DNA from 3 places in the Lysinibacillus sp. FSL M8-0216 genome. Region 1 is predicted to be linked to each of the others. Evidence: riboswitches for the same ligand, from Rfam matches in the RefSeq annotation. Region 1 holds a riboswitch; each other region holds the start of a gene.
What was found. A riboswitch is a leader RNA that binds a small molecule or an ion and turns the genes downstream of it on or off. The one in region 1 is predicted to bind cobalamin.
Positions count from the first base shown of each region.

Region 2: another riboswitch for cobalamin. It lies ahead of mmgD (citrate synthase); the one in region 1 lies ahead of MKX57_RS21305 (iron chelate uptake ABC transporter family permease subunit).
Region 3: another riboswitch for cobalamin. It lies ahead of metE (5-methyltetrahydropteroyltriglutamate--homocysteine S-methyltransferase); the one in region 1 lies ahead of MKX57_RS21305 (iron chelate uptake ABC transporter family permease subunit).

Region 1 is NZ_CP152007.1:4,285,108-4,288,391, reverse strand. It holds gene MKX57_RS21315 (YdhK family protein) at 1-258, opposite strand, end outside; gene MKX57_RS21310 (biotin transporter BioY) at 375-971, opposite strand; cobalamin riboswitch at 1,126-1,317, shown strand; gene MKX57_RS21305 (iron chelate uptake ABC transporter family permease subunit) at 1,513-2,559, shown strand; gene MKX57_RS21300 (ABC transporter ATP-binding protein) at 2,565-3,284, shown strand, end outside.
Region 2 is NZ_CP152007.1:2,534,288-2,537,571, forward strand. It holds gene MKX57_RS12375 (bifunctional 2-methylcitrate dehydratase/aconitate hydratase) at 1-155, opposite strand, end outside; gene mmgD (citrate synthase) at 254-1,375, opposite strand; cobalamin riboswitch at 1,565-1,760, opposite strand; gene MKX57_RS12385 (NUDIX hydrolase) at 1,992-2,477, shown strand; gene MKX57_RS12390 (dipeptide/oligopeptide/nickel ABC transporter ATP-binding protein) at 2,525-3,284, opposite strand, start outside.
Region 3 is NZ_CP152007.1:2,542,864-2,546,147, reverse strand. It holds gene MKX57_RS12420 (aminoglycoside phosphotransferase family protein) at 27-902, shown strand; cobalamin riboswitch at 1,060-1,239, shown strand; gene metE (5-methyltetrahydropteroyltriglutamate--homocysteine S-methyltransferase) at 1,519-3,284, shown strand, end outside.

The DNA of each region.
Region 1 (3,284 bases):
CCCCTCCATATGCCCATCTGTAATCATAGCGGTACTTCCAACCGGAAATGCTGGATCTTCAGCTTTTCTTAATGTAGCCGGTACTTCTGCTGAGCTAGAATGGTTCATTGAGGAGTGATCCATTTCTGTTTGTTGCTCTGTCTCAGGAGTATTATCTGAAGTTGAGGAAGGCTCCGTTTTATCTTCAGAACAAGCGGATAAAGTAAGTAAAGCAACTGCTGATAATAGTCCACCTGACCATCTTTGCTTGAATGTCATATGAGATCCTCCTTTCTATTTGCCCTTACTGTAACAAACAAATATGCAGAAATGATGGACATTAATTATTACAAAAAACTTCTTTAGTCTATTGACTAAAGAAGTGGATGGAAGCGCTATTGAATGGGCATGATTTTCAATGTTTTTTGTAGTCGGTACGCTAAAATACCAGCGAAAATAGCTAAAACAATATCTTTTGGGAGTGGGGGAATCATCCAGAGCCACGCTAATTTATAGGAAAAATCCTCTGGCGCACTGGCCCATAGTTTATACGCAATAAACATCCAGTTTGTACCTACTAAATAATTGATAGCAGTTGCGATGAATGCGGCTAGCATATAGCTTTTCTTTGTACCACTTCGCTCTACCATTAAACCGGCAACATATGCTGCTAAAATAAAGGTGATAATGAATCCAAAAGTAGGGCTTAATAGTTGACTGAACCCTCCACCAAAGCGAGCAAAGACAGGTGCTCCTGCTAATCCAATACACATATAGACTGTGCAGGCAAGCGCTCCCTTCCTACTACCCAAAATAAGTCCGGCTAAAATGGCAAAAAAGGTTTGTAGAGTAATCGGCACTCCTCCCACTGTCATAAAGGGCACAAAGGAAGTTATATTGGCACCGATCATCATGAGGGTAGAAAATATTCCAATATAGGCAATATCTACCGTCTTTAATTTTGGATGACTTTGTTCTGATACTGTTGACATGACTTCACCTCTAATTTCAAAGTATTTATCGTTAGTGTAAAAAACTAAAACAAATGTGTCAACTTAATTATAATTGTAGGTTAACTTAAGTGTGTTGGAAATTCCTTGTAGACTAACTATCTATAAAAATGTATGATAGAATCGTCATAATTTTTTAACTTTACATACTATTGGTGTGACATTTTAAACAATGTCACTTAAAAGGGAAGTCGGTGGAAGTCCGACGCTGTCCCGCAACTGTAACGAGGAGTCCTATCATGTTTATTTGCCACTGTTAAAAATGGGAAGGCTATTTATAGGATGATGAATCGAAGTCAGGAGACCTGCCAATAAGTAATACCTGTAATGCCCACGAGGATGCAAGCAATTACGGACAATAGCTGGATTTTCTGACTTTGTTTATTCGAGGGTATTTTTGTGCGTATTTTTGCATGAAATGCCCTTTTTTTATTGAGTGCCAACTGAAGTAAGATCATCTGACCTACATTATGCGAAAGTATATTTAATTGCTTCATTCATCATCTTAGTAGGAGTTTAATGAATGAATAAAAAATTTATGTTATTTTCTTTAGTGCTTCTTTTAGTATTAATTGTATCCATGACATTTGCTGTAATGGTTGGATCTGTTTCGGTGACGCCATTATATGTATGGAAAGTAATTCTTTCGAAAATACCCTTTATACAACAAACGATAGAGCAAGATTGGAGTCGCTCACAGGAAATTATTATTTGGCAAATAAGAGTACCCCGCGTCATCCTTGCCGCAATTGTAGGAGCGGGTTTAGCCATTGCAGGGGCAGCGATTCAGGCACTTGTACGAAATTCCATTGCAGATCCATATATTTTAGGAATTTCTTCAGGAGCAGCAGTTGGAGCAACTTCAGTAATTATTTTAGGTGCTTTTTCATTTTTAGGTATCTACGCACTTTCTGTATCAGCCTTTATAGGGTCTTTGCTCGCAATTGGTTTAGTGTTTTTCTTATCGCGCGTAGGTGGCCGTGTCTCGATTTTTCGCTTGCTATTGGCAGGGATGGCAGTTTCCTTTATATTAACTGCCATTTCTAATTTTATATTAATGATGTCAAAGCAAGAGGGAGCTTTAAAGGCTGTTATGTTTTGGATGTTAGGCAGCTTAGCGGGAGCAAAATGGAATAATATTATTATTCCGGCCTCCATCTTTTTCATTGTGTTCGGGCTTTTATGGCTATTCTATCGAAATTTAAATTTGCTATTACTTGGGGAAGAGGCTGCGGTAACATTAGGAGTGAATCTTCAACAATTTCGCATACAGCTCATTTTACTTGTCTCACTTTTAACGGGGGTACTTGTAGCAGTGAGCGGTTCTATCGGATTTGTGGGATTAATCATTCCGCATATAGTACGATTAATTGTTGGTTCTAACTATAAATATGTAATACCGGTCAGTGCTTTATTAGGAGGGATTTTCTTAGTTTGGGCAGATGCATTAGCTCGAATTATTATTGCTCCACAGGAAATGCCAATCGGTATTATTACAGCCTTTTGTGGGGGACCGTTTTTCATTTGGTTACTCCGTCGTAATAATTATTCTTTCGGTGAAGGAGATTAACTTCCATGACATTAGAAGCAAAACAAGTATCATTCTCCATTTACGATCAGCGAATACTTCACGAGGTAAGTGTAAAAATAAAGGAAAAGCAATTTGTCGGGTTAATTGGCCCCAATGGTAGTGGGAAGTCGACATTGCTTAAAAATATGTATCGTCTCCTAAAGCCAGAAAGTGGGACAGTCTTGTTAAATGAACAAGATATTTTAAAGCAATCTAGTAAAGCCATTGCTAAAAATTTAGCCGTTGTTAGTCAAGAAACACCCGTATTATTTGACTTTACTGTTCATGATTTAGTCAGTATGGGAAGGACTCCACATAAAAAGCTATTAGAGCTTGATCAGGAGCAAGATTTTCAAATTGTAAAAGATGCTTTGAAGCAAACGGGCATATTGCACCTAGCGAAACGAAGCTTTAGCTCACTTTCCGGTGGGGAGAAGAAGCGTGTTATGGTGGCAAGAGCACTCGCTCAGCAAGCACAGGTCCTTATATTAGATGAACCAACAAATCATTTAGATATTCAACATCAACTTCAACTGATGGACTTAATTCAAACTTTGCATCTAACAGTAGTAGCCGCTCTCCATGACTTGAATATCGCCGCTATGTACTGTGACCAAATTTATGTTTTACAGCGCGGACGCATTGTTTGCCATGGTACACCAGAAGAAGTACTTACACCATCATTGTTGCGAGAAGTATTTGGAGTATTTGCTGATATTCAAACA
Region 2 (3,284 bases), 1.8 Mb from region 1:
TATTGTAAAGCTAAAATGCCACAACCTAACGTATCCAATAAAACATATCGAGCCGTTTCGTAAGCTTCTTCGCTCGTAATCTTTGTGTTTAATACGTAATCCGCAATATCAACAAGAAGCTGGTCTGTCATCGTTTTTTCATTCGTTTTAATCATCTATATCTTCCTTTCAAGGTATGAATTTGATATACTAGTATGCTGATGGGCATTGGTCAGAATGTCCATCAGCTCTATGGCGAGTTGTTAAAACTTGATTATACCGACAATTCTTCAAGGTTATGACGCTCGCCTATATAATGAACACGAGGTCTAAATAATCGATTATTGTCATGTTGTTCGATCACATGTGCACATAAACCAATCGTTCGAGAGCCAAAGAAAATAGGCGTATATAATTCAATTGGTAAGCCCAGCATGTAGTACACTGGCGCAGCATAATAATCTAAATTTGGATACAAGCCTTTTTCCTCCACCATCACTTTTTCACCAGCTTCACACATGTGATATAAGCGGTCATCCCCTTGCTCCAAGCATAATTTATACAAAGCTTCTTTCATGATCTGCGCTCTTGGGTCCATTTTTTTCATATAGACACGATGGCCAAAGCCCATTATTTTCTCTTTATTTTTGAGCTTGTTTTTCAGCATCGCTTCAAAGCCTTCCACTGTCTTAGCTTCAAGCAGCATATACATGACTGCCTCGTTCGCCCCACCATGCAAATTTCCTTTCAATGATGCGACAGCACCAGTTAGAGCACCATACAGATCGGATTGTGTGGAGGCAATAACACGAGCAGCAAAGGTCGAATTCGGCATTTCATGTTCACTATATAAAACAAGTGATTGGTCAAAAATTTCCTCTTCTAATGGTGTTGGTTTTCTTCCAGTAATCATGTAATAAAAATTAGCACTATATGAAAGCTCACTATCCGGTTCTACTACCTCTTGACCATTTAATACACGGTAGCTATTCGCAACGATATTGGGCATTCCGCCTAAAAGTCGATATGCTCGTGTTACATTCTTTTCAGTCGAACGATCATTGATGTGCTGATCATACCCTGCTAACGCTGAAATTCCAGTTCTAAGGCCGTCCATAGCATGTGTCCCATTTGGTAATAAGTTGAAAATTTGAAAAAGCTCTTGTGGAACGTGATAGTTTTCTTTCAATTTATCTTGTAAGTCAGCTTGTTGCTCAGTAGTTGGTAGGTTTCCGTGCAATAATAAATGGACAATATCTAAATAGGAATATCGCTGAGATAGTTCAATCAAATCATAGCCCCGTATAACAATTTGGCTTCCTACTACGTCTAAGAAAGACAGTTTTGTTTCCGCAGCAATAACTCCATCAAGACCTGGTGAATACGTTAACTCCATGAATTACAACCCCTTTGTTTAATCATTCTTGTAAGCGTTACCATTCAAACTCGAAAGAACAACAAAAAAACAACTTCTACCCCTTTAGAAGTTGTTAATCTACAAAAGTATGACAGAACAAAAAACAGTGAACTTACATCCATTCACAATCACCATACAGTAGCTAACACCTCCCTATCCTCGTAGGTCAATTGATGCTTATTTAGCGGCAGGTCTCCTGACTTATCATCAACATTCCTATAACACCTTCCCGTTTTGATGAACAAAACAGTGGCCACGTTATGGAACTCCTACATACAGTTGCGGGACAGTGTTGGACTCACACCAACTTCCCTTTTAATCAAATGGAATCAAACCCATTTGAACCACCAAAATTTAGCATATTCAATTTGTCTTTTTACCTTAACATAGAGGTTTCCAAACAATCAATATAGGTAAAATTCAGAAAAGACTGATTATAAAAAGCTATTTTTCATTTTTGACGAACTATTCTGCATATTTAAGCATTATTTCGCTCAAAAAAAGATTGTTAATCAATCCCAATGAAGCTATATTTATGAAGTCTACTTTAAAAAAGCGAATTATTTTGCATAACGATGAAACGTGGAGTGACGGGATGGGCTATATAACAGAATTAAGAAAGCTTATCGGTAATAGACCGATTATAAGCGTCGGTTCGACAGTTCTTGTTGTTAATGATGATAAGAAGATACTCTTTCAACATCGTTCAGATTCGTTGGATTGGGGATTACCTGGCGGCTCAATGGAAATAAACGAAACATTAGAGCAGGTTGCTGCTCGTGAACTTTATGAGGAAACTGGACTCGTGGCTACAGAGTTTGATTTTATCGGTGTTTTTTCAGGACCTGATTATTACTACTGTTATCCGAATGGCGATGAAATCCATACAGTCATTCACCTGTATAGGGCTAAACATGTAAGGGGTGTATTGGAAATGAAAGATGGTGAGAGCTTAAGCCTCACTTATTTCAGTAAGGAAGAACTTCCGAATAATATGGAACAGAGGATGGTCGCTCTCTTAAACAACCTAGAGGGTAAAATATGGGGGTTCGAAAGCTCCTTTACGAAGCTTTCCAAATAACAATGTAAGAATTTTAATAAGGACTTTCTTCGCAAAGACATTCCAGTTCATTCTAAAGTATTCTTGTGAATTCTTTCGCGAGGGTGAGTGGGTAAAATCGCGTTGTATAGCTCAAGTGATGCGGAATGCTTAAATGGTTCACCTTTCATACTTTCCTCTACTAGCTGACCATTTTGCATGACAAGGATGCGATCTGAAATAAAGCGTGTAGCCTGTAGGTCATGAGAAATGAAAATGTATGCAAGTTGCAAATCCTTTTGTAGTGTCTGTAGTAATTGAATGATATGTTTTTGCAAAATCATATCTAAACTACTAATGGCTTCATCTAAAACAATTAATTTTGGGTGTAAGGCAAGCGCTCTTGCAATGTTAACACGCTGTTGTTGTCCTCCGCTAAGCTGGGAGGGATACTTTTCGGTAATAGATTTGTCTAACTCTACATGATCAAGTAATTCCTTTACCTTATAATGTCTCTCAGCTGAGCTATAATGCTCGAAATTTAGGTACGGTTCCTCTAAAATTTGAAAAATGGTCTGCTTTGGATTTAATGAATGATAGCTATTTTGAAAGACTGCTTGTAAATCTCTCCGTATCATTTTTTTTTGTTGGCTAGTGGCATCATAAAGATTAACCCCTTGAAATAGAATCTCACCGGCTGTTGGCCTTTCCATTCCTAATATAATTCGGCCCAATGTGCTTTTTCCTGAGCCACTTTGTCCAACAATCCCTAAGCATTCCCCCTCCTGAAGTGAAAATGATACTTTCTGTAATACAGGAGCATCCTGTCTTCGCTTGAATATGAACGGT
Region 3 (3,284 bases), 1.7 Mb from region 1:
AAAGAGACTGAAAGGGAGTATTACTAATGAATAATAACTTTATTGAAAACATTCAATCGCTTTATTCCGACCTTTCCATTGAAGACATTTATCCTAATGAAATTGGACAGAATAATGATGTGTTAATTGTAAACAAATCTTTGGTTTTTAGGTTTCCAAAATATAAAATTGGAATCAATCAATTAAAAAGAGAGACGGAAATTTTAAAATACATTAAAGGTACCATTTCAACTCCTATTCCGAATCCAATTTATCAATCTTTTGAAGAGTTAGAACCAGGTAAGGTCTTCACCGGATATCATCTAATAGATGGTGTTCCTTTGTGGAAGGAAAGTTTAATAGGTGTGAAGCGTGTTGATTTAGTTAAAGGGTTGGCAAAACAACTTGTTTCTTTTCTTGTAGAACTTCATTCTATATCAGGAGAAAAAGCAAGTCGAGATTTGAAACTAAAGGTTCGTAATCCTCATGAAGAGATGTATAACTTGTATAATAAGATTCGAAATAAATTATTTCCTTTTATGAGAAAAGACGCTCAACAGGAAATCTCACAATCTTTTGAAACGTTTTTAAACGGGAAGGCATTCTCCAATTTAGATATAACGCTTATACACGGAGATTTCGGTGCATCTAACATTTTGTGGGATCCAGAAACAAGTATGATTTCTGGGATAATAGACTTTGGTGGTTCGGGTTTAGGAGATCCAGCGTATGACTTTGCTGGAATACTTTCTAGCTATGGTGAGGATTTTTTTGATATGTGTATTAACCTATATCCTAATGGTCAGGAAATTTCTGAACGAGTTAAATTTTATAAAAGTACATTTGCTTTACAAGAAGCATTGCACGGGATTGAAAATGGAGATAGACAGGCTTTTGAAGCTGGAATTAAAGATTATAAATAGTTTTCTTGTACAATTAATGTGGAATCAGTTCAATTAATATAAGGCATTATCACTAAGAGCCCAATTGTTGATAATTAAAAACAGAGTAAATAGATAAAGTTTTATGTAAAAACAATTTCTACTATTCTGAAATATATGGTATAGTATGGGCATAACTGAATATAGTGTAAGAAATGGTGCCAGATGAAAGTCTGGCTTAAAAGGGAAGTCGGTGCAAATCCGACGCTGTCCCGCAACTGTAATTCGGAGCAAATCACAAATGCCACTGGGAAACCGGGAAGGCTGTGAGGCGTGTTGATGAGAAGCCAGGAGACCTGCCAATTTCTAGTACACACCAAATACCTACGTGGAAATAGGTGGTGAATAGTGACCAAAAAGGCACTGTGCGATAACAAGTGATTTTACGAAAATTCTACTTTTTCGTATTGTTTTTGTCTTAATAAATTTACCATGCAGCCATTTTCCGAGAAGGGGAATGGCTTTTTTTTATGCTACTATTCTGTATTCCAGAGCAAAGTCCACTGGTTTTCATATAGAGCCACTGAATCTAGCATGGGATGACACAAATTTGTAAGAGCAAGTAACCATAAACTTATTGATGAAAGGGAGATTAAATATGACTTATACTAGTACACTCATTGGCTATCCATATATCGGAGATGATCGCGAATGGAAGAAGGCGTTAGAAGCATTTTGGCGTCAAGAACGAACGGAAGAGGATTTTCAGGAAACCCTAAAAAGTATTCGGTTATCGCGGATTGAAAAGCAGCTACAATCTGGCATCGATATGGTGACAGTGGGGGATTTCACATTGTACGATAGAATGTTAGATACAGCCTTAATGTTTGGCTTAGTACCCAAGCGCTTTAACTGGCAAGGTGGAAGGGTAGATTTACATACCTACTACAGTGTAGCGAGAGGCAATCATTCAGCAGTAGCTAGTGAAATGACCAAATGGTTTAATACCAACTATCACTACATTGTCCCTGAATATGAAGGGCAACCGCTGCAACTAACTGAAAATAAGGTATTGGCCGACTTTTTAGAGGCAAAAGAAGCGTTCGGTATTATTGCGAAGCCGACACTTATTGGCCCCTATACATTTTATAAGTTAACTAAGGGCTACAATAAATTAACGCAGGTCGAATATTTATTAGCTCTATTACCTCTCTATGCTCAGATTATTCAAGAATTAGTAGATGCAGGTGCCCAGTGGATTCAATTAGAAGAGCCTTCTTTAGTGACGACACTCGACTCAGCAGAACGGAAGCTAGTACAGGAAATCTATGCTCAGTTAGCGACAACCGTTCCAGCAGCAAAACTAATGCTACAAACATATTTTGAAGCATTATGCTCCTATGAAACATTGATTACATTGCCTGTCCAAGGGTTTGGTTTAGATTTCGTACATGGCTATAAAGGGAATATGGAGTCCCTTCGAAAATTTGGTTTCCCTCAGGATAAAGTTTTAGCTATTGGTATTGTTAATGGTCGTGATATATGGCGTTCCAACCTAGCGGAGGCTAACGCCACGATTCAAGCTATTGAAAAGCTTAGCGATGCTAAGGAATTGTGGATTCAACCCTCAAGTAGCCTTCAACATGTGCCAATATCTACTTCACTTGAAAAGAAGCTGGACCCTGTTCTCAAACAAGCACTGGCGTTTGCTGATGAAAAAATCGAAGAGCTTATTGAGCTCACTAAATATAGAAAAAATCAAGACGGAACGCTACGTCATAATTTCTCAGCAAGTATGAAGGCCATTGAAGCACTAAAAAATCATTCAATTCGTCAAAATAAGATTATCCAACAAGCCGCTCAATCCTTATCAACAAAGGATTTTGAGCGACATAATGATTTTAGTCAACGTCAAAAAATACAGCAGCAGGCATTAGGACTACCCCTTTTCCCAACAACGACAATTGGCAGCTTCCCTCAATCTGATGAGGTGAAGAGAAATCGTAATGCTTGGCGAAAGAAACAATTGTCGAATGAAGACTATGAAGCATTTATTGAACTGGAAACAAAGCGCTGGATTCACTTGCAGGAGGATCTTGATATGGATGTACTAGTTCATGGAGAATTTGAACGGACAGACATGGTTGAATATTTCGGTGAGAAATTGACGGGCTTTGCCTTTACTGAAAAAGCATGGGTTGTTTCGTATGGCTCTCGCTGTGTGAAGCCTCCAATTATTTATGGAGATGTTGCATGGTCTTCAGCCATTACCGTGAAAGAGTCTGCGTATGCCCAAAGCTTAACGAAGCGCTTTGTAAAAGGGATGCTGACAGGGCCAGTGACCATTTTAAATTGGTCCTTTGTACGCGATGATATTTCTCGAAAAGATGTGGCTTATCAAATTGCATTAGCACTTCGCAGGGA